Linked DNA regions of Pelagicoccus sp. SDUM812003. The main gene of each other region encodes a partner of the protein of the gene in region 2 in a complex. Links are inferred from orthologs where the notes say so. Each region holds a gene or a part of one and is shown on either strand. Other genes may lie near its edges.

Region 1 (15,209 bases), on a different replicon or contig from region 2:
GCCCTCTACCGGCAGGCCGTACTGTTCATCCTCGGCGGCATGCTGTGCGATTCGCTCGACGGCCGGGTGGCCCGGCTCGGCGGGCGAGAGTCCCTCTTCGGCAAGGAGTTCGACTCCATCGCCGACATCGTCACCTTCGGCATCGCGCCATCCCTGATGGTGCTCTTCCTGCTGCTCAATCCCGCCCACAACGAGGACTACTCCACCAAGGTCGGCTTCTTCCTGGCATTCGTCTACCTCCTGTGCGCTGGCGTGCGCCTGGCGCGCTTCAACGTAATCACCCACCCCGCGGTGTATTCCGAAAAGCTGGACAAATCCAGCGGAGACTTCCTAGGGCTTCCGGTGCCGGCCGCGGCTGGCATGATCGCTACCCTGGTCCTCGTCATGACTAAACATGGTCTGGAGCAGCGTTGGGCTATCGCCCTGCCGGTGCTGATGCTCTTCATCTCCTACCTGATGATCAGTTCGATCCGCTATCCCAGCTTCAAGAACATCGGCTGGCAGACTCAGATCCGTTTTCGAACCTTCGTGGCGGTGCTGGCGCTTTTCGCCATCATCTACTTCTCCCGCGAATACGCCTTGGTGCTGATGTTTCTCGGCTACCTCTTCTACGGCGTCGTTCGCCATCTGTTGCGCCTGCGCAAGAAAGGCGAAGGAGCAGATCCCGCCGAGGAATAAGCCTTCCAATAAGTGGCAACAACTCGTGAAGAACCGCGCAATAAGCTGGTGAAATTCGTTTTTTTTTAACATGCGCTTTTTTGCCAGCAAAGAAACCCCACAGGCTTGCACATTTTCGAATCCTTCTTAGTGCTTGAATTCCATTTCTTTACGTCGCTTATCCCCGATATTCACAGAGCATAAGAATACGGCTTATCTTTTTAAATTAATTAACTACTATCCATTGGAATTGTCAGAAACTCCAAAACTCCGCTAACTCGTCCCCAATGAAGTTCAAAATCCACCGCGATCATTTCAGCAACGGTCTCCAACAAGTTCTCAACGTCGTTGGATCGAAGGCAACGATGCCAATCCTCAGTAACGTTCTCATCGAGGCGGAAGGCGAAACGATCTCGCTCACCACGACCAACCTTGACCTCGGAATCTGCGCTCGAATCAAGGCCACGGTGGAGGAGGAAGGCGCGGTGACCTTGCCGGTGAAGCGTCTGGCGACCATCGTGAAGGAGCTTCCCAATAGCGACGTGAAGGTCGAGGCTTCGCCCAACAACCAGGTCAAGATCGCATCCGGTGGTTCGAACTTCAAGATCATGGGCATCAGCCGCGACGAGTTCCCGGCCTTGCCTGAGTTCAGCGACGATCGCTCCTTCACCATCGAACAGGGCAACCTGGCCAGCATGATCAAGAGCGTGTCCTACGCCCAGTCGACCGACGAGACACGCTACATGCTCAACGGGGTGTTCTTCAATTTTCTCGAACCGGAAGAAGGCGCTTCCGGGAAGCTGAGCCTGGTGGCTACCGATGGTCGCCGCTTGGCGAAGATCGACCACGAGATGGAAGTGGGCGAAGGCATGTCCGGCAGTCTGATCCTTCCTGCCAAGACCGTTTCCGAGCTGGTTCGCCTGCTCGACAAGGGCGAGACCTTGAAGATCGCTTTCAACGATCGTCGAGTGGCCTTCCAGATTCATACCAAGGACGATTCCGACGGTTTCGTGGGCGACATCCATCTGGTTTCCAAAGTGGTCGAGGGCAATTATCCGAATTATCAACAGGTTATCCCCAAGGAGACGCATCAGCGCATCAAGGTCGAGCGTGAGCTCTTCCTGCAGTCCATTCATCGCGCCGCCCTGGTGACCACCGATAAGTCGAACCAGGTTAAGATCCAGATCAGCAACAACTTGATGGAGCTTTCCGCGTCCAGCCCCGATTTCGGCGAGTCTCACGAGTCGCTGGCGATCGACTACAGCGGTCCGGACCTGCAGGTCGCCTTCAATCCTCAATTCCTGATGGATCCGCTGAAGGCCTTGGCCAAGGACGAGATCTTCTTCGAGTTGAAGGACGAGGTCAGCCCTGGCGTTTTCAAGACCTTGGAGAGCTTCCTCTGCGTGATCATGCCGGTTCGGTTGACCTGAGCGAGGTCGACCCGAGCGGACCCCGATTTTCCAAGACCCGCTTCTTGTGAGGCGGGTCTTTTTGCGCAGCGGCGCCTTGTTTGATGAAATCAACGCTTCGTGCTGGATCGTAACCCAATCTCAGCGTAGTTTTCAGAGCTTCGTCCTCTTTAGGATTGAGGACGCGATGAACCCGCATTTTGTGCTCAGCCAAGTTTTCTAAAATGGATATTCCGCAAAGCGCCCTTTCTCCCTACGTGGAGTATTTTGTCTATATCTGCATCGGACTCTCCCTCTTTCTCGGGATTATGAACAACCGTAGCACATCCCTGAAAGTGTCCGTATTCAATCGTTGGGCACGCTGGCTGGCAGTGTCGCAGGGCGCAGCCTACCTGGCTTTCGAGGGAAACTGGTTCGAGCGGCCCTTCTGGGTGCTCAGCGTGACCTTCTTCCTCGGCTGGATGCTGCTGGAGACCATTTACACCTGGTTCGCCATCAGCGCCCTTAGTCAGAGCGGACTGGCTCTTTTTCCTCGTTTCAAGGAAAACACCTCGGGAGAGGAATGGCCGGCTCAGAAGCAGCTGTTCGAGGTCAAGGACTGGCTTAGAGGAAAAGGCTTCTCGCGATCCACCGCGGTTTTGGCAGACCTAGGCCACGGGATCCAGGTTCGCTCCAGCATCTTCCAGAGCGAGGACAATTCGATTCGTTTTCAGATCCTCTTCGTGCCGCAAAGCAATGGAGATATCGGCTACTGCTTTTCCTTCGCCTCGGAAACCGAGTCAGGGGAACGCATCGTGACCGACAATCTCTACATGCCCTACGGAGGCTTCTATCCGTCGAGCTGGTACGTGCTGCGCAAGCCTTGGTGCCGCAGCATCGTGTCCCTCTACAAGCAGCATAGGAAGCGATTGAAAAACAGAAAGCTGCAGGCCTTCGACGACGATCCGATCGACGACCTGAACAATCAGCAGCGCGTGCTCGAAAAGACCAATATCGAGGAAGGCTTCCTCGTGCCTCCCCACCTCCAAGAGGAGATGGGCCGCATCACTTGGGAAGGCCGATACCGTGTCTGGAAGGAAGTTTGGCTGCTCAACTATTTCGGTCGCCCGACAGTCTAAGCAGCCGTACTGGGTTTAGACTGTCGAAAGGCGATGTCGGATAAACAGCGGTCGGTGAGAACCGCTGGGCAATAGTCGTTCAGGACTGCTGCGAGGCTTCCGCTTCGATTTGGTCGGGTAGCAGCCATTGGCCGCTTTCGTGTCGACGAGCCCACTTGTCGCCTTGCTCGCCAAGGGCCACAAGATGTATCCAGCTATTGGTTACGAGATCGTTCAAGTGTGGCTGCTGCTGCAAGATGCGATCGATGGTGGCCGGTTCGGCGGCGATGCAGGCCAGCAAGCGGGCGGGCCGGTGGGCAAAGTCCTTTCCGTCGTGCACGGACTGCCAAGGCAGTCCCACCTTGAGGTCGTTCTCGTTGCCAATCGCGACGCCGATGCCGCCCACCACGTTGTGGATGGTCTTTTGACCGCTGCCGTAGGTCTCGTTGTTGGAGGCGGAAGCGAAGTACTGGAGATTGATCCAGCTCCCCACCACCAATGGACCTGCGAGAATGTTCTCGAGCCGCATTCCGTCGGGATCGTTCCCAGCGTCGTATTCGTGCAGGAAGGCCTTGCCCTTCAAGTCGCTCGCTCGGGTCCACGAGCGTGGAGCGACGATGAAGGCTTCGTTTCCGGCGAGCCCCCATTCGGGGCGCACCTGCGACCAGTCCCGACTACGAGCGCGGATTTGCTCGGTATTGGTTTGGCTGGAAGCGATGCCCAGCGTGGCGCGTCGTTCTAGCAGACAGAGGTCGCCCGCCTGTTTCAAGGCCTGTTCGGTTTCAGCCACTTTCGCTCGGCTCCCCACTGGGATGCTCTCCGTGTCGAAAAGCTCCACTTCGTCTGTTGTGGTATTATGGATACCGGCAAGGAAAAGGCTGTCGTCTGGAATCACAATGCCACGGGCTTTCAGACCGCTGCGAATGGCCTTGTCGTTGAGCAGGCTGACCGCTAGGCGAGCATTGACGTCGCCCGCGTTTCCCCCGCAGGCGCCGCAGTCCAAGCTCGAACCGTAGGGATTGTTGGCCGTTTCGCTGCCGTGTCCGCAGATGAGCACGATGGGGGCGACGTTTTCCGTGAGGTTTATTCCTCTCAGAAGGGTTTCCGCTAGATCGAGGCGCTGCTTCTGCCCAAGGGCATCCAGGAACTTTGGCACTAGCTTGTTTCGGAACGAAGGATCAGACTTAGCCAGACTTGGAAAGCTGGCTTTGAGGAGCTTGCTCAGATAGCTCAGGCCGATGGCTTCCACGAAAGTGAAACAAGATGCCGCGGATTCGCGAAAGCGTCTCCAAGCATCACGCTTGCTGGCCGCCTCGCCTGCTTGGCTCTGCAGCGAAATCCACTCGTCGCAGTCCAGGCGCGAAACGCTCGGCGCGGTCTTGACCGGTGGAGCCAGCAGAGCTGGACAAAGCGCCTTGTCACTTTGGGTTCCAGGGATGTGGTGATGAGCAGGAATGCCGAAGAATCCGGCGAAGCCGATGGTTTGGGCGTCCGGCATGACCGACTCGAGGCTGCGGCGAAACCGTTCCGAACGAACGTCGATGCAGAAAACCGCCTGCAGCGAAGGTCGATCCTTCACTGGCTCGTTTTGAGGAACGATCTGGGTTCTCAAATGGTTTTCGACAGAGAGCTCCACTGCCGATTGCCAGAGGAGCCGAAGCGCCAGCTCGACCGAGATCCCGGGCTCTCCGGTGTCGCTGAGGTCTTCCATCAAACTGCGTTTCCAACCGAGGATTCTATCTTCGTCGTCATTGGAATTCAGATACAGGACGAGTTCGTAGCAGAGCAAGATGGCGAGCAGCTGCAGGCAGTTGTCGTCGGATTCGCCACGTAGTTCCCTCTCACGATCGAGGTATCTTAGGTAGCCTGACCAGCCAGGCAGCTCGAGGAACGCCCGCTCCAGAATATCGGCGCAGCGTTCCGCGGGAATCTCTAGGCAGGCAATCACATAGCGAATCGCCTCCGTAGGACTATCAGGAATCGAAGCGATGATGCCCTGCACGTTTTTGAGCCCATGGTAGGAGAGGTTGCGATCGATAGCGGCAAAGCGTCTCCAGCCCGAGAACAGCGACTGTTCTTTCCAGGGAGAGCTCCAGATAGATTGTCCGCGGTCGAAGTGAGCGGCGCACCACTTGCCCGCCTCCTGCTTGAGGACATGGTTCCAGCGCGTGCCCTCTCTTCGGTCGAGATAGGCGCTGAAGGTGCCGATCTGAAACTCCGGATAGTCCGGCTTCTGATAGGATGCGGTCAGGCGGATCGACGTGTCAGCGTCGAAGCGAAGGTCGCGCTGCGTGAAGGCTTCCCGAATGGCGGGCGACGCGAGGTCATGGGCTTTTTGTAGGCAATCTTTGGATACGTGACCGTCGGTATGCTGTTGGTGGAGATAGTCGAGCGCAGGCAGCGGATAGTCGCCGTGCGAAAGCTTCAAATGGCTGGATGCCTCCCAGATAGGTCGATCGGCGTACCCGATGAATGGGTTTACGGCGACGAAGTGAGTGAGCGGCCATAGTGGGGCGATGGTGTTGATCGCCTGCTCGATGTCGCTTTGCAGGTTGTGATTCGTTTTCATGAGTGAAAGGCGTTGGAACAGTTAGGCTTGATCAGGATGAAGGCGGAGGAAACGGATGGTGCGGTCCGCGATTGTGTTCAGATAGAATCCGTTGAAGGCATGCACATAGAGTTTCGATACCCAGCTGTCAGGTCTCGCTGCTTTGGATAGGTTTTGTAGCAGTATCGTAAAAATGAATACGCAGAAGATAATTCCGGCTAGCGTTGCGTCGAAAACGGAGCTGGTGAGAGTATGCACAGAAATTTCAGGAGCTACCCACCACGCTGCGAAGTTCGTGAGCAGGAGATAAGCGCTTCCGATAGCGGCGGCCGAGAGGAAGCCGTTGGCAGGGCGCTGTGTGGGAGATTGATAGAGCAGCTGTATCAGAGCCGCGGCCAGCACCGCAGCGAATACGTAGGCGCCTGGCTTGCTGTCGAATCCGCCAGACAGCGCGACAAAGAGACCGAGAGACAGCAGGAATCCCGCTGCAGCTGCAGCGACCAGCTTGAGCGGAGTCCTAGGCTCTGTATTTGCTGGAGCGCTACGGGTTTCAATGGCGCGCACGCTCGACCCGGAAGAGAGAAAACTGTGCGCCTTGTAAAGCGAGTGGGCTACGATATGCAGCAGCGCCAGGTGGAAGGCGCCGAGCCCGCACTGCATCAGCATGAAACCCATTTGGGCCACGGTAGAATAGGCGAGGCTTCGTTTGACGCTGGTCTGCGAGAGCATGACCAACGACCCGAAAGCCGCTGTGATCGCTCCGGAAAGGGCTAGCAGATGGAGTGGAGCCGATGTATCCGAAAATTGGTAGAATGGCGCGAAGGTGATGATAAGGATCCCGCCTGCGTTGACGATGCCGGCGTGCATGAGGGCCGAAACGGGAGTTGGTGTTCCCATGGTCTCAGGTAGCCAGGTGTGGAACGGGAACTGCACCGACTTCAGGATCGCCGCCGCTGCGATGAGCCAAGGAATGTAGCTAGGAAGGACCGTCTCCTCAGCGCGCAGGGAATAGAAAATCTGCTCGAAGCTTTGACTGCCAAAGGCGAAGTAGGTCCCGCTGAAAGCGATGGCCAATAGCAGGTCGCTGATGCGACTAACTAGAAATTTCTTGCGAGCGGAGTACCGGGTGCCGCGTCGGGCAGGATAGAAGACCAGAAGCTGGTGCAGGCAAAGGCTTGTCGCGATCCAGGCGACGAGAAACTGAGCCAGTCCCGGGGCCATCACGAGAGCGATCACGGAGCCGAAGGTGGCGCACATCCACTTGGTGAAACGTCCGTGGTCCGGCTCGCCTGCGAGATAGTGCTTGGAGAAACGCAATATGATCGCGGCCAGGAAAGTGATGAGAAGCGCTAGGGGGATGGACAAGGCATCGAATCGCAGACCGATCCACTGATCGCGCGTCACGGATAGGAGTACCCCTTCTCGCCCGGCCACAAGCCAGGCAGCTCCAGCGAGTAAAGTAAGCGCGAAAGCGAGCCACCCATGGCGCTCCCCGAGCGAAGCGGCCCGCAGCGGGTTCGCGTTCAGCCGAGCTGACGAAGCGAGAAGCCAAATCAATAGCGAAATGGTGGAGAAGGAAGCTCCGATGAATAGGATGTTGTCCATGCGACACAGTGTACGCGATTGACATTTATAAATCAAATATAAGTATTATAAGAAATCGTTCACTTTTATAAAACCATAGGCCTTGGATGACTCAGCTCAACTATCACCACCTCAGGTACTTTCATGCCATCGCGCGGGAGGGCAGTCTGACCAAAGCGGCCGATCGGCTAAACGTTTCGCAGTCCGCTTTAAGCATTCAGCTGAAGAAGCTGGAGGAGTCGCTTGGCTGCTTCTTGTTCGAGCGCGAGCACAAGACGCTTTCGCTTACGGAGGAGGGGCGCATGGTGTTGAACTATGCGGATGCGATCTTTCGCACGGGCGAGGAGATGCTGGCCACGCTGCACAACCGCGGCGGGCACTACCGCAGCGTGATTCGAGTCGGAGCGGTGTCTACTCTTTCTAAGAACTTCCAGATCACCTTCCTCAGCGACGCCCTCGACGATCAGGAGGTGGAGGTGGTCATCTACTCGGCTAACTTGCAGGAGCTGATCGGCCAGCTGAAGGCTCACACTCTAGATATCGTTTTGTCGAACAGCGCCGTGCCAGCGGAGGTGGAGCCCATGACCCGTACGCAGATCGTGGCTGAGCAAGCGGTGAGTCTGATCGCTCCTCGGGACTATGAGTTCAAGGTGGATTTTCGTTTTCCCCAGGATTTGCAAGGGGCTCCGGTGGTGCTGCCGAGCCGCGAAAGCAGCCTTCGCTCGAGCTTCAACCTGCTTTTGGAGAAGGCGGGAATCGTGCCTCTCATCGCGGCGGAAGCCAATGACATGGCGACCTTGCGTTTGATCGCTCGCGAGGTGAACGCTATCACTCTAGTGCCCCCGATCGTGGTCTTGGATGAGCTTCGCAGCGGCGAGCTCAAGGAGCTTTGTCAGGTACCGAATCTGAGGGAAACGTTTTACGCCATCACCGCGGATCGCCGCTTCCCAAACCGATACGTGCAGCGTCTACTGGACAAGCCATGGCAGGGCGGGTTTGCGGTCTAGCCGCCGATGTACGACATCTCCACCTTCTTTTTTCGCTCTGCGGGAACGCCTTTGTGTCGATCTTCTGAATACCGATCGTGCCGTCCCAGCCAAATACGCGACAGAAACTGAAGCAGTTCGTCGTCGCTGACTCCGCTTCGGATCTTTTCCTTTAGGCTGATGCCGCTTGATGCGAAGAGACAGGTGTAGAAGTCTCCCTCCGCCGATATGCGGGCTCTGTTGCAGTCGCCGCAGAACGGATTTGTAATGGAAGTGATGATACCGAATTCGCAATCGGTGTCGTCGAAACGGTAGCGTGTCGCTACCTCGCCTCGATAGCTCGGATCGACAGGCTTGAAGGAGAACCGGCTAGCGATCGTATCCAGAATTTGCTTAGCGGGAACCACTTCGCCGAGCTTCCATTGGTTGGTTTCGCCGACGTCCATAAACTCTATGAAACGCAGGGTGATCTTGCGCTCGCGGAAGTACTCGGTCATTGGCAGGATGTCGCAATCGTTCATGCCGAGCTTCGCTACCATGTTGACCTTGACGGAGAGTCCAGCTGATTGGGCGGCGTCGATTCCATCGATCACCTTTTGCGGGCTCGAGCTTTGGCCATTCATCGCGGCGAATCGATCCGTATCCAAACTATCGAGACTAACGTTTATTCGTTTCAATCCAGCGTCCTTGAGCTGCCCAGCCAGGCGAGGGAGCAGGACCCCGTTGGTGGTGAGGGAGATGTCTTCGATCCCGACCTCCTGGGTCAGTTTCGAAATGAGCACGGGGAGGTCTCGTCGCAGCAGCGGCTCTCCGCCCGTGATGCGGATTTTTTTCACGCCCAGCTTGACGAACGCGTGAGCCAGCCGAACGAGCTCCTCGTAGCTCAACAGAGCGGATCGGGGCAGGAAGACGTGGTCCGGACCGAAGAGTTCGCGAGGCATGCAGTAGGTGCAGCGGAAGTTGCAGCGATCCGTCACCGAGATGCGCAGGTCGCGAAGGGGGCGTCCCAGTTTGTCCGTTATTTGGCTCATTCGATCGTCTAATATGAAGCAAGCGGAGCGTCAGGTAAAGCGGCAAGCGAAGGCCTGAGCTTAGCTGCTGATCTAGAGGCGCTTACTTTAGCGATCTGAGGATCTTGTCGGATTCCGCCTTGAGGGCGCTGTGCGCGTCGTCGTCCAGTTTCTCGTTCGCCAGAAGCTCGCGTCTCAGCCAATCCAAGGCGGCGGCATGGGCCCGGCGCTTGATGCTTGCTCGAGTTCCTTTGAAGAAAAGCTTCTTGGCCCAGGTGCCGCGGGGCGAGTGCAAGCCGAGGTAGATGGTGCCGACCGGACAGTTTTCGTTCCCTCCGTTCGGACCGAGGTAGCCAGTGGTGCTGAGGGCGAAGTCGGACTCCAGCTTTTCCGAGATGCCGACGGCCATGGCGATGGCGACCTCCATGCTGACCTCGCCGTGCTGCTGCATCATCTCGGCGGGTACGCCCAGTAGCTCCTCCTTGCTGGAGCTGGTGTAGGCGATGAGGCTGCCCTTGAAGAAATCCGTGGCGCCCGAAAGGTTGGTGAGCTCGTCGGAAACCATTCCGCCGGTGCAGCTCTCCGCGATGGCGAGGGTGAGTTTCTTTCGCTTCAGCAGGTTCGCAACCGTCTTCTCCAGAGAATCGTTTCCGCAGGAGATGAAGTTTTCGCCGAGCAGCTCTCGGCATTCGTAGGCGATTTCGACCAGCTCGTCGTAGCGATCTACCGTATCCGAGTATCCGATACGGAAATCGACCATTCCCAGATGGGCGCAGTAGGCGACCTGCAGGCCCTCGCGCTTGTCGAATACGGGCTGGAGCAACGTCTCAAGGGAGGACTCCCCCACTCCCGAGGTGCGAAGCTGGATGTGGTTTTGCTCGCCGCCCAGGATATCCTTTTCACGCAAGCGCGGCATGACCTGATTCTCGAACATCGGCCGTAGCTCCCCTGGCGGACCCGGCAGCATGACGAGGATCTTGCCGTCCTTTTCCAGCCAGATGCCTGGCGCGGTACCGTTTGGGTTCTCCAGCGCTTCAGCGTTTTGGAAGCGATAGGCCTGTTTCCGGTTGTTTTCGGTGAGCTCGATGCCGAGCGCCGCGAAGCGATCTTCGATGGCCTGCATGAGGGTCGGGTCGAAGACCAGCGGTTCGCCGAGGCATTCGGCGATGACTTCCCTAGTCCGGTCGTCTACAGTGGGACCCAAGCCTCCGCTGGTGATCAGGACGTCAGACTTCTCCCAGTAGTGCTTGAAATGCTCCTCGATGTCGGCCGGATCGTCGGAAAGGGTGAGGTTCGCGTGCATGGTGGCACCCGCTAGCCGAAGCTGTTCTCCGATATAGGTCAGGTGGGTGTTTGCGGTCAAACCCAGCAAAAGCTCTTCGCCTAGAGTGAGTAAAATGATTTTAGAAGCGGAGACCATCGATGATCTTAACGATTCGCGATGGAATCGGATTGGTTTCTGGGCATAATTAGAATGAATTCACTTTGAGACAAATGCCAACCTCTGTGCCGAGTAATTTGAAGGAAAAGGTGCGGCGACTGCCGGATCGCCCTGGGGTCTACTTGATGAAAGATCGTTTAGGGTCAGTGATTTACGTGGGAAAAGCCAAGAGTCTGAAAAAGCGCGTTTCCACCTATTTTCAAGCTTCCCGTCGCTTCGCCGACCAGCCGAAGATCCGCGCTCTGGTGCAGATGATCCGCGATTTCGAGATCATCGAGGTGAAATCCGAGCCGGAGGCCCTGTTGCTGGAAGGCAAGCTGATCAAGAAATGGAAGCCGAAGTACAATACGGATTTCGTTGATGATAAACGCTTTCTGCTGGTGCGAGTCGATATGACCCGGGATCTGCCGCGCTTCACTCTCGCTCGCTTCAAAAAAGAGGATGGGGCCCGCTATTTCGGACCGTTCGCTCACGCCCAACATATTCGAAAAACGTTGAGCGAAATGCGTCGCCGCTTCGGCATCCTGCTCGGCGATGCCAGCCCTAGGCGTTTGGAGGACGGCAGGTTTCGGCTTTACGACGACGTACGCTCCGAGATTTACGGCCATGAGAACGTGGTCACGGTCGAGGGCTATCTGGAACGGCTTGAGGAGGCGTGCCAGTTCCTGGAAGGCAAGTCCCGCGAGTGGCTCGAGGAGCTGAAGGTCGAAATGGCGGAGCAGGCGTCCGCTCGCAACTACGAAAAGGCCGCGGAGCTTCGCGATATCGTTTTCTCGCTAGAGGCCTCGCTGAAGAAGACGCGCAAGTTCAAGCGCGAAGTCCAGGTTCCGAATACGGGTCAGGAGAGCATGGCTCTGCTGGGCAAGGAGCTCCAGCTGGCAGAGTTGCCGCGCGTCATCGAGTGCTTCGACATCTCCCATATATCGGGCACCTTCGTGGTAGCGTCCATGGTTCAATTCGTAGACGGAAAGCCGAACAAGACGGGCTATCGCCGCTTCAAGATAAAGAGCTTCGAGGGCAACGACGACTTCCGCTCCATGGAGGAGGTGGTAGGCCGACGGTATCGCCGCTTGAACGAAGAAGGAAAAGGCTTTCCCGACCTGATCGTGATCGACGGGGGACGTGGGCAAGTCGGGGCCGCGATCAAAGCCTTCCTCCTGCTGGATCTGGAGCCGCCGCTGGTGATCGGTCTAGCGAAGAAGCACGAGACCATCATTTTCGCCGACGAGCGCCCTCCCCTGCAGCTACCGCTGAACCATGCGGGACTCCAGCTCCTGCAGCGCTGCCGCGACGAGGCCCACCGCTTCGCCAATACCTTCAACGCGGACCTGCGCAGCAAGCGTATCCGCGAAAGCATACTGGACGACTTTTCTGGTCTCGGTCCGAAGCGCAAAGCCAGCCTGCTCGACGAATTTGGAAGCATCGACCGACTTAAGGCAGCCTCCATCACGGAATTGAGAACGGTGGAAGGCATCGGGCTCGAAACCGCGACGCGCTTGAAGCGGTTTCTGGACGAGCACTATACGCGATAGAACAGAGCTGCTCGAATCGATCAGTCCTTTAGCAGATCTTCCACGGCGTTAGCCAGATAGAGGTAGAGGCTGCCCATCGGTATCACATACTCGTTCTGACCCCAGAAGAACGGCCAGTCGCTCTTGTTTTCCGGATAATCAGGAGGGAGAATCAACACGCCAGGGACCACTCCTCCAGGTATGAAGGAGAAATCCGCCCGATTCGCCCCGTAGGCCACAGTCTGAGAATTAGCTCCGACTCCGGATACGAACGAGTAGTTGGAATCTGGATGCACGCCATGCAGATAGTCGATGCTGCGGAAAACGGGATTGGTTTCGATCAAATCGGGAAACGATTTGTGGAGGGCGTAGTTGGTAATGCCATACCGGATGACGGCTCCAGATCCGGCCCATCCCCCTCGAGTGATCGGGACTCCATACGGGTTTTCGGAAACCATCTCCTGGGCATTTTCCTTGTACTCGATGGCAAGTTCGCGAATGCGGTCACGGTAGTCGCCATCCATGAAGGGAATGGCTTGAGCGAGTATGAAAGCATTGAGAAAGAAACGCTCTTCCACCTGCGGGACCAGCTCCCTTATCGCATCGCTATATTGAGCATCTCCAGTGCAGATGAGCAGCTCGACTGCCGCTTTCAGCTTTTCCTCCTCCAGTCGCCCACCAGTGGTGTTTCCGACGCGAAACAGGTTTGGCTCCCGGCCGCTTTCGTAATCCCAAACCGATTTCGCTGTCTGGAGGCATTCTTGAGCTAGGGACGCATTGTGGGAGTCGAGAGCCCTGCTGGCGGCGGCAAGGGCGGCGGCTGAGCCGTAGTTGAGCGCCGAGGTATTCGTAGTGAAAGCCCATCGATCGTCGAAGCGGCTACTGTATCCATTTTCCTCGATTGGCGCCGGTTCGTTCGGCGTCGGATCCACGGTGGATGGCAGGTATTGCTGGCCCACAGTGCGCGAGGAAGCGATCGGATCCAAGCTGGGATCGTAGATCAGTCCATCCGTTTTGGTGATGCCGTCACCAAGATGCGGATACTGATAAAGGTGACCCGATACGATGCCCGGAATGGCATGTCCTACCGCTCGGTGCTGGGCGATCAGGGCCAGGGTGCCGTGCTCGATCTGCTGCAGGATATCCGCCGCTCCGTCCGGGCGCTGGATCTCAGCGTACTTACGGGCTTGGCTCACGGTTGTATTGTCTCGTTCCGGTCGAAATTGCTCCCAGACGTGAACGAGTAGCTGCACCGTGGAGTACTGCGACTGAGTTCGAATGTCGTAGTCTCCTGCGTCGTGCCACCCGCCGTAGTTGAGACCGGGTATGTGTTCGAAGGGGGCGAAATCAGTATCGGTGTCCTCTCCATGAGCGAAAAGATCGAAGTGCTCGTAGTTGGGCGGGGCTTGCAGAGCGTCGTCCAAGTGGTCCGCTCCGTGCCATACGCGATAGGCTTCTCGCACCTTCATGTGATCCATTTGCACGGGGAAAAAGACGTCGAGCGTAAGGTGCCAGTTTCCCTCTTGAGCTTTTTTCGAGATGGGAAAAGCGTTTGTTTTCGTATCGCCGTACTCGATACGATAGAGCCCTTCGTCCTGCGCTGAAGAAAAGTCGAATTCCAAATAGCGATAGCGCAGATAGCGTCCCCAAGACGTTGGCGCTCGCCGTGCCACCAGCTCTTCGCTGCCATCGGAGTTCACTCTGAGAAGACTGACTTCCGACGCGGGTTCGTCGTTGCTGTCGAGTTCGATGATAGCTCGCTTCGGCTGATTCGGGTGGTAGCCAACCTGTGAAAATCCGATCACGGGCTCGCGTATCCAGTTTTCTAATCCGCTAATATCCAACTCCCATTCGGCGACCTTTCCGGACTTGCCACCTGGCAGGAGGGAGCGAGTGACATACCAGCCATTTTGAGCTTTCGATCGACCGTCGTAAAGGCGCAGGGGTTGATCTCCTTCCACCACTCGGATGCGAACCCGCTGCTTCGAATCGGCAGGGGCCAAGACAAGCTCGTTTCCCTCCGCTATGGGGCTTGGCTCGGTCAAACCGTTTTCGCTTGTGATCATTTGGGCGGACGGATGTCGGGGGAAAAGTCCGGGCTCCCCGTCCATGATGTAGGATTTACCGAAATAGGCGGCGGGGAGGAACTCCATGTTGAATCCTGCCTTTCCGACCAGATGCTCGGGAAGCGCCTCGTCGAGATGAATGCTGGCGAGAATCTTGCCAGCCTCCGTCTTCACGACCACGCGATAGCGAAGCTCATGCTCCGGGTATTCGAGCAGGGTCGTGATGGTTTGGGTCTGGTGATCGATTTGCCGATCCACCAAGACCCCCATGCCATCCCATTGCTCCGGCGTGGGAAGAAGCCGAAGGTCCCCATTGGTCGCGGTTCGCTCGCCGTGGTGGATGATTTCGATGCCGCTCGTTTTGGCGTCGAAAAAGGTGCCGCCTGGAGGATTGCTGAATGCCAGGACGTTCACCCCGGGTTTTTCGAAATAGGATTCTTCGTTGAGGGAATAGGGCTCCTGGGCGAACAAGGTTGGAGCGGCGCAAAGCGCCAGCAGGGAAAGCGAGGCGAGTAGTCTTGGGGCTAGTGTCATAGATAGGGAAACGGTATCCCAATCGCCCGACAAATCAAATGGCTCGGCGTTCGACGTCCACCGCTGAGCGCGCCTAGCGTCTCGCTGCTTCAGGCCAGCAGTGCGCTATATAGATAGAGCTTTTTCATCTGTAGGTCGATAGCGAGCGCGAGCTGTCGAGCGAAGAGAGAAACGCTAATATGGAGCTGCGGTGCGCTGGATCCTTGTATGTAAAGAAAGGATAAAGAGTAGGCGCGTGGGCATCGCTCGGTCTCACTCCGAGATCTTGATCTGGATCTGGTAAAACGATGTTTTATCGAAATCGAGTATCCGCCAACGAAGCAACGAAGTTCCGTCGCCCAGAGCTCGCTCGCTTTCCAAGACCAG
Region 2 (15,353 bases):
TTCGAAGCTCAGCTCCAACCCGCTTTCCTTTTTGATCTTTTTGTCAGAGATATTGGATACGCGAAAATCGCATACCGCGGCGCAGCCTACGAACACGTCGGCGGGCAGGGCTTGGTGCACGGCTGCGTGCATGTTCACGGCGGATTCCACTCGCTGGATCGTGATGTTCGGGTGGCTGGGGAGGTGGGTGGAAACGTTGCCCACGACGAGCTGGACCTCCGCTCCGCTTTCGGCCAGCGACTGAGCGATGGCGATGCCTTGCTTGCCAGAGGAGAAATTGCTCAGGTAGCGCACTGAATCGATGCGCTCGATGGTGCCGCCCGCGGTGACGATGGCAGTTTTGCCCGCGAGGCGGGCCTGATTCTTGAAGCGCTCGCAGACCGCATCGAAGATGGTGGCAGCTTCCGCCATCTTGCCGATGCCGCTTTCGCCGCAGGCGAGGATGCCGACCTGGGGCGGCACGTAGGCGGCTCCGTCGGCCTGGATCTGTTTCAGGTTCCGCTGAAATGCCAGGTTCTCCCACATCTCGACGTTCATGCTCGGGGCGAGCAGCACCGGCTTGTTGCGGGCGAGCAGCACGGAGGAAGCCAGGTCGTCGGCGATGCCGTTGGCGAGTTTTGAAACGATGTTGGCGCTGGCCGGGGCGATGACGATCAGATCGGCTCGTCGGGAGAGCTCGATGTGGTTCATCTGGTAGGAGCGATCGTCCCAGAGCTGGGTGTGCACGCGCTTTCCGATGAGGGCTTCGACCGAGAGAGGAGTGATGAAGGCTTCGCCGCCACGGGTCAGAACCGCCTCGACAGTCGCTCCAGCTTTTGTGAGCAAGCGTATGAGCTCCAGTGACTTGTAGGACGCGATGCTGCCGGTGATGATGAGTAGGATGTTTTTTCCAGTGAGCACGATCGATTGGGTTTAGTCATCCCTAGATGGAGAGAGTTGCTCGGGAGCTCAAGCGTGTAAGCGCCCAGGACCGACTCAGCTGAGCTCGAATTCGAGCTGTCGCGGCAGGCGGGCGTTGCCTTCCGGGTCCACGAATCGCACGCCCAGCCCCAGCAGGCGAATGGGATCGGATCGTTTTCGGAAGGATTCGGCTAGCAGGTCTTGAAAGGCGGCCAAGGCGAAGGGCAAGCCGCTGCGCTCGATGGAGCTGCGGGAGAAGTCGGCGTACTTGCACTTGACGAATAGCTTGGCGATGGGGCGGTCGGTTTTGATTCGGGCCAGGTCCGATGAGAGTTCGCGGAAGATCTCCGCTGCGTATTCCATGCGTTCCTCGAGACTTTGGAGATTGCGGGAAAAGGTGCGCTCGCAGCTCATGGATTTGCGTATCCGGTTTGTGACGACAGGTCGATCGTCGATGCCACGGCAAAGCTCGTAGAGCTCGGAGCCGAACTTGCCGAAACGCTGCTGCAGCTCGTACTTCGCAATCTGCTGGAGTTGGCCGCAGGTTTGGATGCCGGTCCGCGCCAGACGCTGAGCGGCTTTTTTCCCAACTCCCCAAATCTTGGATACGGGCAGCTCCTGCATGAAAGCGGCGATGTCGGCTGGCCTGATTTCGAACTGCCCGTTCGGCTTGTTCCAATCGCTGGCGATTTTCGCTAGCATCTTGTTTGGGGCGATGCCAGCTGAGGCGTTCAGTCCTGTGAGGGAGCGGATGCGGCGGCGGATCTCGCTGGCCAGCTCGCTAGCGGGCTCTGGCCGGTGGCTGAGGTCGAGGTAGGCTTCGTCGAGGGAGAGTGGCTCGATCTTGTCCGTGAACTCCCGAAAAATGCCGCGGATGCGACGGCTTTCGTTTCGATAGACCTCGAAGCGTACCGGAAGCACCACCAGATGCGGGCAGCGTTGCACGGCTTGAAAGGTTGGCATGGCGGAGTGGATACCAAAGGTCCGAGCCTCGTAGTTGCAGGTGGTGAGCACTCCGCGATTGGAGCTGCGCCCGCCTACCGCTACCGGCTCTCCGCGCAGCTCTGGTCGATCGCGGACTTCGATAGCGGCGTAGAAGCAATCCATGTCGATGTGGACGATCATTGTGCGAGGGTTTCGATAAAAGGAGACGGAGACGAGGCGGCGAGAGCGTTTTTTTCTGCTTCTTTCTTGGGCGCTTTTTGATCTTACTCCCGGGTATGTCTCAAGCGCTGTCCAAGGCCAAGCTTAGCTCCTTAAGAAAATTTCACCAGAAGAAGACGCGTCAGGCGGAAGGTCGCTTTCTGATCGAAGGGTGGCACCTGCTGGACGAAGCCCTGAAGGCCAAGCGGCGGATCCATGCCCTGATCTACCAGGAAGACCCGCGGCGCGCGTCGGAAGAGGAGGACATCCTAACCCGAGCCGTGGAGGTGTCGAGCGAGGCGTTTGTAGCGACCTCGGTCCAGCTGAGCCAGCTCTCGGACACGAAGTGCGCCCAAGGCGTGGCGGCCTTGATCGATGCGGTGGGGGTGAGCTTCGACGAGCTGGAGCGCGACCTGCCAGCCAGCGGACCGCTTCGGCTGGTCCTGCTGGACGACGTTTCCGACCCGGGCAACTGCGGCAGCATCGTGAGAGCGAGCGATTGGTTCGGGATGGATGGGATCGTTTTGGGGAACGGCTGCGCCGAGCTCGAAAACGGCAAGACCGCCCGCTCGAGCATGGGTGGAATGTTTCACCTGCCAGTGGCCACCGATGTGGACCTTCCTGCGACCATTGCCCGTCTGCAGGCGCTCGGAGTTTCGCTGGTGACTACCGAACTCGAAGCGGCGACCTCGCTGGAAGGCTTCGTCTTTCCCAATCGCTGCGCTTTGGTGATCGGAAACGAGGCCCGCGGCGTCTCCAAAACGGTATCCGAGCAGGCGGACGCCCGGGTGTTCGCTCCACGCTTCGGGGGCGGGGAATCGCTGAACGCAGCCCTGGCGGCAGCTGTTTTCCTCGCTCGCTGGAGGCTTTCGTAGTGGCTTGCGGGGAGGGGCGTTGACGCGAGAGGCGTGGACTGGCTCGGGCGGCAAGCGTTTTTTGCAACGTGGCGAAAAGGAGTTGTCCGATGGCGCCTGATAAATGGCTGGGCGAGGGCGGAATGTCTTTGATTGTTGGCGGGGGTGGATTAGCAATGGGGCCGCTTAATATGAACTGGTTATCCGATATCGAGGAGGCTTTGACCAAACGTGAGTCAGAGGGGAAGCGCTTGCTGATGATTTTCAAGGGGAACGGCGATTGGTGCCCTTGGTGCAACAAGCTGGAGGCCTTGCTGAACGAGAGCGACGCGTTGGACGTTTATCTGCAACAGGAAGGCATCCTTGGGGCCAAGATCGGCATCCCGCGTCGCGACGACGATGTGGAAGGCATTCGCCAGCGCTTCGGCATCACCGGCATTCCGTTTCTGGTATTCTATTCGGAGGACGGCCGCGTGGAGGGGACGACCGAGTTCATCGACGATGGCAACGCGTCGAGCTACGTGGACTGGATCGAGAGCGTCGATTCGAGCGCCTTTTAGGAGCCTTTCGGGCGGCAGCTCGGCGCAGCGCTATCCGTGTCTGAGAGACGAAAACAGTCGCGAACCCCGCATGGGATTCGCGACGTTTGCTATCGTGCGAGGAGCGCTATGGCTCCGAAAGTGGTGGTGGGCGGGCGCCGCTAGTTGAGCTTCAGGGCGCGGACTTCGTTCTGGTAGCGTACGATGACGCGCAGTTTCTCGATGCGTACGATTTCGACCCCGTCGACGACGTCTCCAGCCCGGCGAATGCGTCCGTTGATGCTGGCGAGCGGGTTGGCGGCGTTGTAGAAGATGCCCGCGAGCTGCACGTTCGGGAAAAACTCGTTCGCCTCCGGCAGCTTGGGTTCTGGGGATGCCGCAGGTTGTTGCTCCACGTTTTCGGCGAATTCCTCGACCGGTTCGGCAGCGGCATCGAGAGTGGTGTCCGAGGCCGGCGTCTCCTCGGCATCTGAGGTATCGCTAGAGGCTATGCTGGTTTCGCTTTGCTCGGCCTGGTCCGGGCTTGCCTTCGCGGCTTCGATCTCGGGATCCTGGGAATCGAAGATTTCCTGCAGGGCGTCTTCGGTTTCAGTCACGCCAGCGATGTCCCTGGCTTTTTCGAGCGAGTCGGCGAAGGTGATGTCCGCTTCGTCGCGCGGCGTTTCGATGGTCTGCTGAGGCGCCGGCTTGAGCAGGAAGAAGAGCCCGGCCGCTACGCCGGCGCAGGCCGCGAGGGCGAAGCCGATCGGGGCGAGGGTGCTGCCTTTGGCTTCCGGCGATTCGGAGTTCGAGTCGACTGAGGAGGCGGAGCTTGCCGACGCGCTCTGGGCCTGGGCCGCGGAGGCGCTTTCGGTTTTGGCCTTCGGCTGAGAGGTCGCGGGGCGCTCGCGGGGCGAGTCGCTGGCCGCTTGCTGCTTCTTTAGGGAGAGGGACTTTTTGGGCTGCTCCACTTCGCGACCGCTGACCACCGCCTTCCATGTCTCCCAGCTGCTGACTTTTCCGATCTCGATGAGAAAGGTTTCGTCGGCTGCGGCGTCGGGTTTGGCTTCGCCCGGATGGCGTTCCCAGACCAAAGCGTTGGCGACGTGAACGGCGGCGAGAGTGGAGAAGCGCTTGCCGAAGGAGTTGATCGGCTCGTGATGGAGGGCGACCGCTTCCACCACCGAGGCCGGCATGCCCCAGCGACCCAGAACGTAGGCTCCGATCTCCGCGTGGTTGCAGCCGAGGATCTCGTTTTCCACTTGCCAGAGCGGCAGGTTCTTTTCCTTGGCTTGCTCGCGAGCGGCGAGGAAGCTCTCCGGCTCGGCGTCGAGCAGGATGAGTTTTCCCAGATCGTGCATGAGCCCTGCGGTGTAGGCCTCTTCGCCTTGCTTTTCCTCTTCGGTTTCGAAGAGGGCGATGCGCTTGGAGGCCACGGCCACTGACATGCTATGGTGCCAGAGCTGGTCGGTGATGGCCTTGTGGTCGGGGGAGCGGCCGAAGCTGCTGAAGACTTGGATGGCCAGCACCAGGTTTTTGACGCAGTCCAGGCCGAGGATGCTGACCGCCTGGGTGATATCGGAAATCTTCTCTTCGAAGCCGTAGTAGGAGGAATTGACTGTCTGCAGGACCTTCACGCTGATCGCGAGGTCCCCGGAAATGGCGTTGGCGATGGAGGCGGCGGAGGAATTTCGGGAGTTCAGCTCGTTGACCACCTTCAGGTACATTGGAGGCAAGCTGGGGAACTCTCCCATCTTGGCCACGACTTCCTTGATCCTTGGATTGCCCAGCCAGCTGTCGATGGCTACGCAGCGCTGGATTTCGGTGATGAGGCGATTCGCCGGGCAGGGATTTGGCAGAAACTGGAACGCGTGGCCGAAACTGTCGTCGAGCTTCGGCTTGTCCGCTTCCTTGGCGGCGATGAAACGTTGGGAATTGGGAAGCAGTTTTTCAATTTCGTCGAGCAGCTCCACGCCGTGCTCCTTTTGCACGGAGAACGCCACGATGACGATGTCCGGACTTTGCGCTTTGGCGGACTCGAGCCCGGCCCCGGCCGAGTCGGCGCAGATGAGCTCCCATTGAGCTGATTTCGGAGCGAGGGTTTCCTGATAGGTGGAGAGTTGCTCCTTGTCTTCGTCGATGATGAGGATCCGCGTCTTCATGTGGTGTTTGGGCCGCTAGTGGGTAATGAGAGTCAAGAGAAGTGTGCCTCAGAAACGACCGCCTCGGGAGCAGGCTTGAGGGGAGGGCGCGGTTTTGCATTAGGTTGAACGATCCTACCTATAGAGGAATGTCTCTGAGGCGGGAGAACTACATAAGGAACTTAGGGCACGCTCGCCAGTAGGTATCCGACGAGCGGTGGGGGCGTCGGGAAAGGACATCGCTGGGGGCTTGCCTCAAGGGGAAAAGGTCGAGCATGCTGCGGCGCTTGTGAAAGGAACCTATCAATACAGCGGTCTGGAGGCGAAGTGGTACGACCTGCTCGATGAGCTGAGCGATTTCGAGGACGTGGATTTCTACCGTCTCATCGTTCAGAGCCACCCCGGTCCGGTGCTCGATGTGGGGTGCGGGACCGGCCGTCTGATGCTGCCGCTGCTTCGCGACGAGCGTCAGGTGGAGGGGATCGACTGCTCGGAATCGATGCTGTCCATTTGCGAGAGATCGCTCCGCGACTCCGGTTTCGAGGCGCGTATCGGCCAGGCGGATATGCGCTCGTTCGATCTAGGTGAAAGGCGTTTCGGGTCGATCTTGATTCCCGGCTACAGTATTCAAATGCTGGGTACTCGGGACGAGTGGATTGCGAGCCTGCGTTGCTGTCGCGACCATCTTTTGCCGGGTGGACAGGTAGTGGTCCCGATCTACCTGCCCTGGGACTATGTCTGGGAGGAGGCGGATGAAGGGGGACTGGAGCTGAGGCGGGAGCGCCGAGACGAGGCCACGGGCGAACGCTTGAAGGCGTTTCAGTCGTGGAAACTGGATCGGCAGGCTCAGCGGCTGGAGTTGCGAAACGTTTATCGACGCGAGTCTGGCAGCGGCCGTCTGGAAGAGGAGCAGGAAACGCTCATGCGTCTGATCTGGCGCCTGCCGCACGAGATGATGCAGCTGCTCGAAGAGGCCGGATTCGAGGAGGTCGCCTTGTACGGAGACTACGGCTCGGAGCCTCCGGAAGAGGATTCGGAAACGATCATCTACGTGGCCAAGACGTAGAAGGAGCAGAGGCGGGCGGCGCTTAGCTCTGACCCTTGACTTCCTCTGGTTGGCGCTCTTTCGAGAAACCGGCGAACTTGATCTTTCGCAGGCCAAACCATGCCATCTGCAAGAGGATGAAGCCGTGGCGGAAGCGGGATATGTTGGTATCGCCGTATAAGCGATCTCGATACCGGACCGGAATATCTCGGATTTTCAGGTGGAGCAAGGCGGAGCCGAAGAGAAGATTGAAATCGCCGAAGGGATCGAAGTCGCCGAATGATTCGATGCGCCGCTTGAGCTTCTCGTAGTCCTGCCGCAGCATCATTTTTGTGCCGCAAAGGCTGTCCTTGACGTTCTGGCCGAGAAGAAAGCTGAGCGTGATGGCGAAGAACTTGTTTCCCAACAGGTTAAGAAAGCGCATGGCGCGGGATTCCATCGGATAGACCAGGCGGCTGCCGTTGGCGAATTCGCAGGTCCCGTCCGCGATGGCGTTGAAGAACTTCGGCAGGTCTTCCGGCGGGGCGGTGAGGTCGCCGTCTTGGATGACCAATACGTCGCCTTTGGCCATTTCGAAACCTAGGCGCACCGCGTCCCATTTCCCTTTGCCCGGTTGTCGGGCGGAGCGGATGGTGTGCGGTCCTTGGTAGCGAGACGCTTCGCTTTGGATGGTTTCCCAGGTGTTGTCCTTGCTGTTGCCCTCGATGAATATGACCTCGGTTTCGCTGCCCAGAGAGGGGATGCGCTCGAGGGCGGGGCGGATGTTTCCCGCTTCGTTGCGAGCGGGCACAATGACGCTGCAGGAGAGGTTCCACGGGCGAGCTACGCTGGTCTGCGGTCGAGCCGTGATGAGCAGCGTGGAGCCGAGATGCCGTAGCAAGGGCAGGCGAGCTGCGAAGCGGTTGAGAAGGGGTGAGATGATCGGGATCTGGAACGGCAGCAGGATTTCGCATGATTTGGAGACGACTTCCCATCCGGAGATCTCCAGCAGATTGACGATGTCCTGCGTGGAGAGCCAGTTGCTGGGCGGCTGCTTGCTCACCCAGCCCAGCTTCTGTCCGATGCTCAGCGCCGGTCGCCAGACTGTATTCAAAGATGTGATATGCAGGCGAGTGCGTGGCCCGGCGGATTTGAGCAGGTTTTCCAAGCAGCTTTGGATGTCGTCTATGTAGCCCAGCAAGTAGTCGAGCACGATGTGATCGAAGGCTTCTCCAGGATTGAAATGCGCTGCGTCAGCTACGGAGAAATGGAGGTTCGCGTCCTCGTGCCGCGCTTTCGCTGCGGCGATCATTTCTTCGCTGAAGTCGATGCCGAGTCCGCGAGCTGGCGACAGTTGAGGAAGAAGGTCACCCTTTCCGCAGCCGACTTCGAGAATCGACGAGTCCGACAGAATGCGAAAGCGAAGCAGCTCGGCGATCTGCTGGTGAAAGGTCTTCTGGATACGCCTCGGCTTCGCATCCTTTGATGCGGCCTCGTCGAAATGCGGTTTGAGCGAGGAAGCCATCAGATCTTTTCGATAGTGATTATCATACGCAGGGCGAGGTGGCGTAGGACGCGTTGCGGTATTGATTTCTCAATACACAAGAGCGGCCGCAGCAGGAATGCAGGCAGGAAAGCCCTCCCGGACAGGCCTCCCGTACTGGGATAGGCGAGCAGGTCTCGGTAGCGCACGGTTTTCAAGATTAGGCCCATGTCTCTCAGCTCGCGCGCTATTTTTTGCCTGTCTCTCTCGAACAGGGCCCAACCCATTCCCATATTCGCGAACAGGGCGCTGCCCGATTGCTGTTCGAAAACGTAGGGAGCTCGGATCGATTTCGGCTCGCAAGGTTCGGAGTGAAACGCCTTGTAGAACCCCTTCCCGAAACCGGTGGCGGCGGGCTCGCAAAGAAGAATCCTTCCGCCCCGCCTCAGCCCTTCGCAAGCGCTGCGAAGAAAACGCATGGGTTCGGTGAGGTGGTGGAAGACGTCGAAGGCTACGATGTTGCTCCAGTCTGGGTCGGATCTCGGAATGTCGTAAGCTGAGACAACCAAGTCGGAGAAAGGGGTAGGAGCGACGTCGCTGGTCGTAATGTCGGGATCTACCGATTTGACGAAGCCGCAACCGCTCCCGATTTCCAAGGTCCTGCCCTTTGCTCTGTGGGAAAGCAGTTCGCGAAAGATATGTTGGTAGACGATTCTCAACGCCGGGCTGCGCTTCCATTTGTCTTGCGAGCTTTCCAGCAGGGAAAGGTCGTAGGTCGCCAGGCTCAGGTCGCCGTCGGGATGCGGGCGCTCGTGGTCCGTCCGCGCTCGCTTTTCGTTGGCGTGGCGGGTGGATGCTCGAGACCGGGTTTCCGCCGGAGAAGATTGGCTGTCTGGCGCGTTCATGGCAGGGATCCCTCCCAGTTGGCTAGAGCTTCCTCGCTGACTACCTTATGGGTTTGATAGGCCGTTTTCCCGAAGCGTTCATGGTACGCCTCCAGACCGATTTTCTCAACCTCCTGCAGATCGATCGCTACTAGTCGACTGAGCCGAGTGAGGTTGAAGGGGTAGGTTGACGTTTCGGCGATAGGCTCCAGCTTAAAGGCGGGTCCAAGGTCGTTGCCCGCATTGATCGTCGGCACGATTTCCCCGTTCGCGAATTCGTGGTGCAAGTGTTGAATGACGAAAATGTCATCGTAGGTGCTTAAGCGTAGATGGAGGCTCAGAGGCTCGATGCCGAGCACGGCTCGGCGAATCGGAATCGCGGGGATCTTATGGGCCGACCAGAGCCGAGTCGGACCGCCTACGACGAGATCGTCCTTGCCGATGAGACCGGAGAGTTCTGCTTGCGCCCATTCGAATCGAAGGCTTGGCAAGTTCGTTTTCGTGTATCGAGCCTGACTCGTCACTGGGAAGCTGTAGATGCAGCTAGCGAAGATCGCGCCCGCGACTAGCGCCCGAAGCATTGGGGCTCGATTGCCGCCAGCGTGGTACGCCCAACCGGTCGCCAAAGCGAATACCGTGAGTAAGGGAATGGCGAGCCGGCTGGCTGCGACGTCGTCGAGGTTTCCCCAGAAATAGAGCATGAGAATGCCGAAGTTCCCGATGGTGAACGCGCAAACGATCGCTGCGGGAACCAGCTCGTTGATATGCCTTCGCTGGGATTCGACAAGCTTACGTATCCCTAAATAGGATACGAATAAGAGGGAGAGAAAACCCAGGACGGATGCGAACGGCGAGCTGGCAAGCTGGCCAGCGGGAGAAATGAAGAACCGCCACGCCGCGGAAAGGTTCTGCGTCAAGTAGTCCAGCCCGAAGGTCGGCTCATCGGGATTCTGCAGGTTCCAGAAATCCGGGTTCGCCCGGATGTATTTGTTTTGCCAGGCGATGGGCAGCAGAAGGCATGGAAAGAGAATGGCGTATCGGGTGACGAAATAGGCGCGGCTTCGCCAGAATCGCCAAATGACGATCGCTCCGGCGGCGAACACGAACAGTGCGGATTCGTATCGAGTGTACGCGAGCAAGGCGGATGCGGAGAGCAGCGTGTTGAGGCTTGTCGGCTCTGGAGTCCTTGCGAATCGCATCCCCAGATGAATCAAGAGAGCGATGAGAAGCGCGTTGAGCAGATCGAACCCGCCACCGCTGGAGGAATGGACGAACAGTGGGTGAAACGCGATGAAGGCTGCGGCCATCGCTCCGGCCGCGTTGCTCCCCGTAGTCTTGGCCACGAGCGAGAACGCCGTGAACAGGAGCAGTGCGGTCAGGAAGAGATTCAGGTAGAAAGGATTATGCGGGTGGAACCCGACAACGTCATGAATAGTGGATACAAGGAAAGGGAAGAGAAAAGGACGCTTGTCCAGACTGCTGACGCTTGACGACTCTAGGTCGGCCGACGCTTCCCGCATGAGCGTATCCCGATGCTCGTGCATGCTGATAGCGACATTGGCGAGGTTTGGCTCGTCCATGGTCACCTTGAAGGAAGGCCCTTCCCTCAGAAACATCAGGCCAGCCATCGCCAGGCAGCTGCCTGCGAGAATCGCGGTTCTCCTCGTTGGAAGTCGTAAGCTCGGTTTTTCGCTCTGCCAAAAGTGGAAAGTGAAAATGCCGACGCAGGCCAGAGTGAACCAGTAGCCCGTCTCGGATAGCAGCAGCTCGCAGCGATCGGGACTGAAGAGAAGGAACCCGATCGTAGCGGCGAGAGCGGAACTGAGAGCGAGTGACGTGAGTCTCATTTCGGTGGTACCTGCGAGCTTAGGAGAAGGCGCTTATTCAGATGAGCGCATCTACTCGCTATCGGCTACGAGACACGTTGGTTGAGGCGAAAGCGGAAAACAAAAAAGCCACGCCTCGCGGCGTGGCTTTGTCGAAAGTTGTTACGATCGAAGGAGTTGACTACTGCTTCTGGCCTTCAGCCGTGTAGGTGCGGGTTCCACCAAGGTTGTGAGTGATCGAGAAGGTGGCTGTGTCGTCGAGAGTGTTGTCGTCGAAGGTGTAGTTCTTGCCGATCTGCTTGACGTAGTCATCAAGAGGAGCACCAACCACGCCTGTGCCTGGAGCGTAGGACAGGGTGACCGAGGTGTTTCCGGACTCGAGCATGTATTGCTGAGCGGCAGCTCCGATCTGACGTGCGTCATTGTCCATGGCGGAGTGGCGAGAGTCTTCACGGACCTTCTTGAACGCTGGGATAGCCATCGCAGCCAGGAGGCCGATGATGACGACGACGATCATGATTTCAACGAGAGTAAAACCCTTCTTAGATGTGTTCTTATGCATTATGATATGTTTCCTAGTTTTTGATGTTCTTTGGATTGGATATGGATACGAACATCCTGAGCTACGGCGCATTTCCACGGGCTCTTTAGCGCTTTGTACTAGGCCGCAGAAATTTTGGGTAAATGCTTGGCCCTTTACGCCGTTTTTAAAAGAAACTGTTTGAACAACTCACGCTTTCCAAATCGAGTAGAGTAATCGCACTAATGATCATGGGTAGGGTAATTGTATTCATTTTCTCGATTCACTCACTGCTATGGGTTCCGCCCGTGGCGGCTGAGCTTGTGACGGTGTATCTCGACAATGGCGACACCTTGTCTGGAGAGCTATTGCAGGCGAATGAAGAGTCCGTTTCGCTAGAGGTGGACTATCTCGGCGAGGTCTCGCTACCAGCGAATCGTCTGGTCAATCTTGAGGACTTGCTGATGGCCTCCGATTCGGAGACGGCAGCGGTCGCCGCTAGCGATGCCGGCGTTTCTCCCGCGACGGTGGAAGGGGATGGCATCGATGTGACGGACGAGTCGCTTTCGCTCGGGGACACTGGCCTGTGGAGCTGGACGCGCTTCTATTGGCAGGACTTTCTGGAGCGTTGGGAGAATCGCCTGCAGATCGGCTTAAACTCCGCCTCTGGGCGCAAGAATCAATCGAACTTCAACTATCGCTTGGACATGTTGCTGGATCGGGAATCCGACCAGTTGCGTTTCAATGCCGAGTACTACTATGGCAAGGCGAACGATTCGGTCATCAAAAACAACTTCGCTTCGAAGCTGCGGTGGCGAAAGGACATCGGGCCCGGCGTCTTCTACGAATCGCAGTCGATCTATTCGGCGGACGCGATCAAGCTGATCGATTCGAATCTCGAGCAGAAGCTCGGCTTGGGGACGCGTTTCATCGATCGCGACGATTCGACCTTGTCAGCGGGTTTCGGGGCTAGCGGTCGTTGGCGCGAATTTGAGAACAGTGAAGAGGAGGTGATCTACCTGGTGGACATTTTCCAGGACTGGGACTATCGGCTTTCCGAGCGCATACGTTTCACCCAGGATCTCCGATTCGCCATGCCCTTGGAGGAAGAGGACAACTACGAGTTCGGCTTCTCGGCCGCCGTGACCAGCGCCGTGACCAATTCGATAAACCTCTCGCTTCGTTACGAAATGGGCTACGACAATTCCCTGGACGAGGAGCTCAAGGAAGACCGCCGCTTTGTCAGTTCGCTTGGCTACGCCTTTTAGCGCTCCCCGCGTCTTGTGAGGGAGTCGCGATCGCGTCGAGGGAGTTGGAGGACGGTCTCTAGAGCGAAAACTGCTGCTTGAGCGCCTCGACGTCCAGTTCCTCAGCGTCTTTCCAGAGCGCTTCGAGCTTGTAGGTATCTCGGGTCTCTGGGGCGAAAAGATGGATCATGACGTCGAAAGCGTCCACTACCGACCAGCCGGACTCCGGCCCTTCGTCCACGCCGAGGATGCGTACCTTCTTTTCCTTCAGCGCCTTGTCGAGATCTCGTTTCATCGCTCGCAGGTGTGGTTCGGCGAGAGCCGACGCGAGTACCAGATAGTTGGTGATCGAGCTTTGCTCGCGCACGTCTAGGGCGACGATGTTTTCCGCCTTGGTGTCTTCCAAGGTCTTGCAGCAGAGGGCGAGGGTTTCGAGGCCGTCTTCAGGCAGTGACTTTTCGGTACTCATTCGGTGTTGTCTCTCTGGCGATAGAGATTTCGGGTCTTGATGTAATCAAATACGGGAGCTGGCAAGAAGTACTTCGTCTCCAGGCCGGTTTTGAGTCGGCGTCTGATCTCGCTCGAGCTAATGTCAATCGCCCGGGCTTTCGCTCGCAGGATCTCTGTGTGTGGCGGCAGATCGTTATTTGCCCCTGCCGTCGAGCCGGGGCGTTCGAAGGCGATGAACGAAACCAGTTCGGCGAGGCGGCCGATGTCCCTCCAATGGTGGAGCTGGGCGAGTTGGTCGGCGCCGAGAATCCAGAAAAGCGCATCCGAAGGGCGTTCGTGTTTCAGGGCTTCAGCGGTCGCGACGGAGTAGCTGATTGCGCCGAGCTTGAATTCGATATCTGAAACCTCGAAGCGCGAATCCTCGCGGGTCGCCGCCTGCGTCATGGCCAGCCGTTGCTCCGGAGTCGCGCAGGAGTCGGCCGCCTTGAGCGGAGCTTGACGGGCAGGGATGAACAGCACGCGGTCGAGGTCGAACTGCTCGCAGGCATCCTGGGCGATGATCATGTGCCCGATGTGAATGGGATCGAAACTGCCCCCTATTATTCCGATGCGTTTGGCCACCATGAGAAGCTCTTGCTGGAGCGGGCTGGCTGTCAATCTTCCTCTAGTCAGCGAGCGATCGGACGGACGAGGTAGGTTGGCTCTCCGCCCGCGCTGCCCGGAGAATCTGGGCGAGGGTCTGCAGGGCGCGTTGCTCGCGACGATGCACCTGTTGGCGCGTGATCCCTGTCTCGCGTGAGACGTGCGCGAGCGAATGGTCTGCTCCCTGGCGTTCGACGCCGTAGCGAAGCTGGATAACCTGTCGCTGTTTCTCCGTTAGCTGGGCGAGCGCCGAGCAAACCAGCTCTCGTTCGTCGTTCGCCTCGGCTAACGCGGCCGGGCAAGGTCCAGCTTCCACCATCGCTTCGGCCTCGTTTTGCGGAAAGTCGAGCTGCAGTACGCCCGCTCGCAGCGCCTCTCTCAGCTCGCTGTGCGCGTCAATGCGCCGAGTCGAGTCTTCCGGATCGCCTCTGAGGGCTTGAGAGATGAGATTGATCGGGGCTTTTACCGGAAGACGCTGCCGCATGGCAAAGTTCGTCATGGCGCGCTTGATCCAGTGTCGGGCGTAGCTGGCGAAGCATCGATTCGGGTCCGCATGATCGATGGCTCGCAGTAGAGCGAGCCGCCCTTCCTGCATGGCGTCCTCGGCTCCCGAGCTTTTCCAGCGACCGCGTGGGAGGCATGTGGCGACCAGCGGCTCGAAGCGTCCGTACAGGACGCTTTGGTCCTCCTTGTAGCCTTGATACTTGGCGGCAATTCGAAGCCTGGTCAGCGAGCGCAGCGACTGCCAATGGCTCGCGGAGGGAGCGGCGAAGTCTGTCCGAGCGACGTAGCTTGTGACGGCCCAATGTCGAGCCAGGCGCTTCGATTCCGCGTGAGTGGGCTTGGTTAGCTCGCCTTCGCCCATCGCCTGCAGGATGACTTCGAACTTCTGCTGAAGCGGCAAGCTAAGCAGGGCCTTGCGGAGCGAGATGCCACGTCGCTGTCCTTTGAATCCCAGCTGCGACGCCGCGAGAGCGATCTCCCCCTCCCATTCCGCTTTGGTTATCATCCAATCCAAGGCGGAGCGAACGCGAGCGATCCGCAAAAACGCGGGGCGATTCGCGGGGTCGTTCGCAGGGAGCTCCGCAGATTGGTCTCGTGAAATCGTGGGCATCTTAGGCTGGCGGCGCTGCTAGATTCGCAAGGAAGCAGGAGTCGCGCAAGACCCTTTGCTGGGTTGGACTGGGACTGTACCGGGTCTAACCATGCCGCTCATGTCGAAGGCGTCGCCGAGCGAAGCGAGCAACGCCTTGGAAAAGTGTGAATCAGGGGCTTGTTTTTGAAACGGAATTCTGCTGGTTTTCACGCTCCATCCAATGCCCTGGTGGCGGAATCGGTAGACGCAGCGGACTTAAAATCCGCTGTCCGCAAGGACGTGTGGGTTCGAGTCCCACCCTGGGCACCATTGTTAAGTCGCTTTTGATAGGCGACTTATGGGCTTGGTGGTCGTCTCGTTTCCCAGTTGGGTTTCAGAGTCGTTTGGAATCTATCCGGTTTCTGTTCAGATTCTATCCAATGCTTACGTCTGGGCGCTGATCTGTGAGATATAGAAGGCTGGTCGACTATCGAGCGCCTTTGGGCGTCTAGTTGGAATTCTGGCGATCTATTGCACGGCAAAAGAGAGGCTTCGGTTTTCTCGTTTGTCCCGTTTAGTCCCTGTTGCGCACGGCATCTTCTACTTGTTGGTAGAGGACCTGAATGGAATCGCTTGACTGAAGCTT

What was found.
Region 1: the proteins of dinB (region 2) and dnaN are in contact, whole or in part, in a solved structure (PDB 1OK7), measured with the Escherichia coli proteins. The link is inferred for Pelagicoccus sp. SDUM812003 from one-to-one orthologs.

What each region holds. Positions count from the first base shown.
Region 1 is NZ_JARXHY010000010.1:107,246-122,454, forward strand. The notes cover bases 229-3,015. They hold dnaN (DNA polymerase III subunit beta), read left to right. Parts: upstream 229-944; coding sequence 945-2,087; downstream 2,088-3,015. Other genes in these bases: pssA (CDP-diacylglycerol--serine O-phosphatidyltransferase), read left to right, coding at 229-678; QEH54_RS14410 (hypothetical protein), read left to right, coding at 2,291-3,015. Also shown: more of pssA, read left to right, coding at 1-228; more of QEH54_RS14410, read left to right, coding at 3,016-3,184; QEH54_RS14415 (DUF2309 domain-containing protein), read right to left, coding at 3,264-5,732; QEH54_RS14420 (proton-conducting transporter membrane subunit), read right to left, coding at 5,754-7,316; QEH54_RS14425 (LysR family transcriptional regulator), read left to right, coding at 7,403-8,302; GTP 3',8-cyclase MoaA, read right to left, coding at 8,299-9,312; QEH54_RS14435 (competence/damage-inducible protein A), read right to left, coding at 9,395-10,711; QEH54_RS14440 (excinuclease ABC subunit UvrC), read left to right, coding at 10,786-12,264; QEH54_RS14445 (glycoside hydrolase family 9 protein), read right to left, coding at 12,285-14,843; QEH54_RS14450 (lamin tail domain-containing protein), read right to left, coding at 15,096-15,209. UniProt on the Escherichia coli protein: Confers DNA tethering and processivity to DNA polymerases and other proteins. Acts as a clamp, forming a ring around DNA (a reaction catalyzed by the clamp-loading complex) which diffuses in an ATP-independent manner freely and bidirectionally along dsDNA.
Region 2 is NZ_JARXHY010000006.1:172,272-187,624, forward strand. Bases 1-2,931 are described here. They hold dinB (DNA polymerase IV), read right to left. Parts: upstream 2,026-2,931; coding sequence 976-2,025; downstream 1-975. Other genes in these bases: coaBC (bifunctional phosphopantothenoylcysteine decarboxylase/phosphopantothenate--cysteine ligase CoaBC), read right to left, coding at 1-900; QEH54_RS10525 (RNA methyltransferase), read left to right, coding at 2,121-2,918. Outside these bases: QEH54_RS10530 (hypothetical protein), read left to right, coding at 3,089-3,457; QEH54_RS10535 (HDOD domain-containing protein), read right to left, coding at 3,598-5,577; QEH54_RS10540 (class I SAM-dependent methyltransferase), read left to right, coding at 5,774-6,622; QEH54_RS10545 (glycosyltransferase), read right to left, coding at 6,645-8,105; QEH54_RS10550 (hypothetical protein), read right to left, coding at 8,105-8,968; QEH54_RS10555 (glycosyltransferase family 39 protein), read right to left, coding at 8,965-10,794; QEH54_RS10560 (prepilin-type N-terminal cleavage/methylation domain-containing protein), read right to left, coding at 10,955-11,335; QEH54_RS10565 (DUF481 domain-containing protein), read left to right, coding at 11,602-12,561; rsfS (ribosome silencing factor), read right to left, coding at 12,620-13,009; nadD (nicotinate-nucleotide adenylyltransferase), read right to left, coding at 13,006-13,614; QEH54_RS10580 (sigma-70 family RNA polymerase sigma factor), read right to left, coding at 13,655-14,746; QEH54_RS10590 (tetratricopeptide repeat protein), read right to left, coding at 15,282-15,353. UniProt on the Escherichia coli protein: Poorly processive, error-prone DNA polymerase involved in translesion repair and untargeted mutagenesis. Copies undamaged DNA at stalled replication forks, which arise in vivo from mismatched or misaligned primer ends.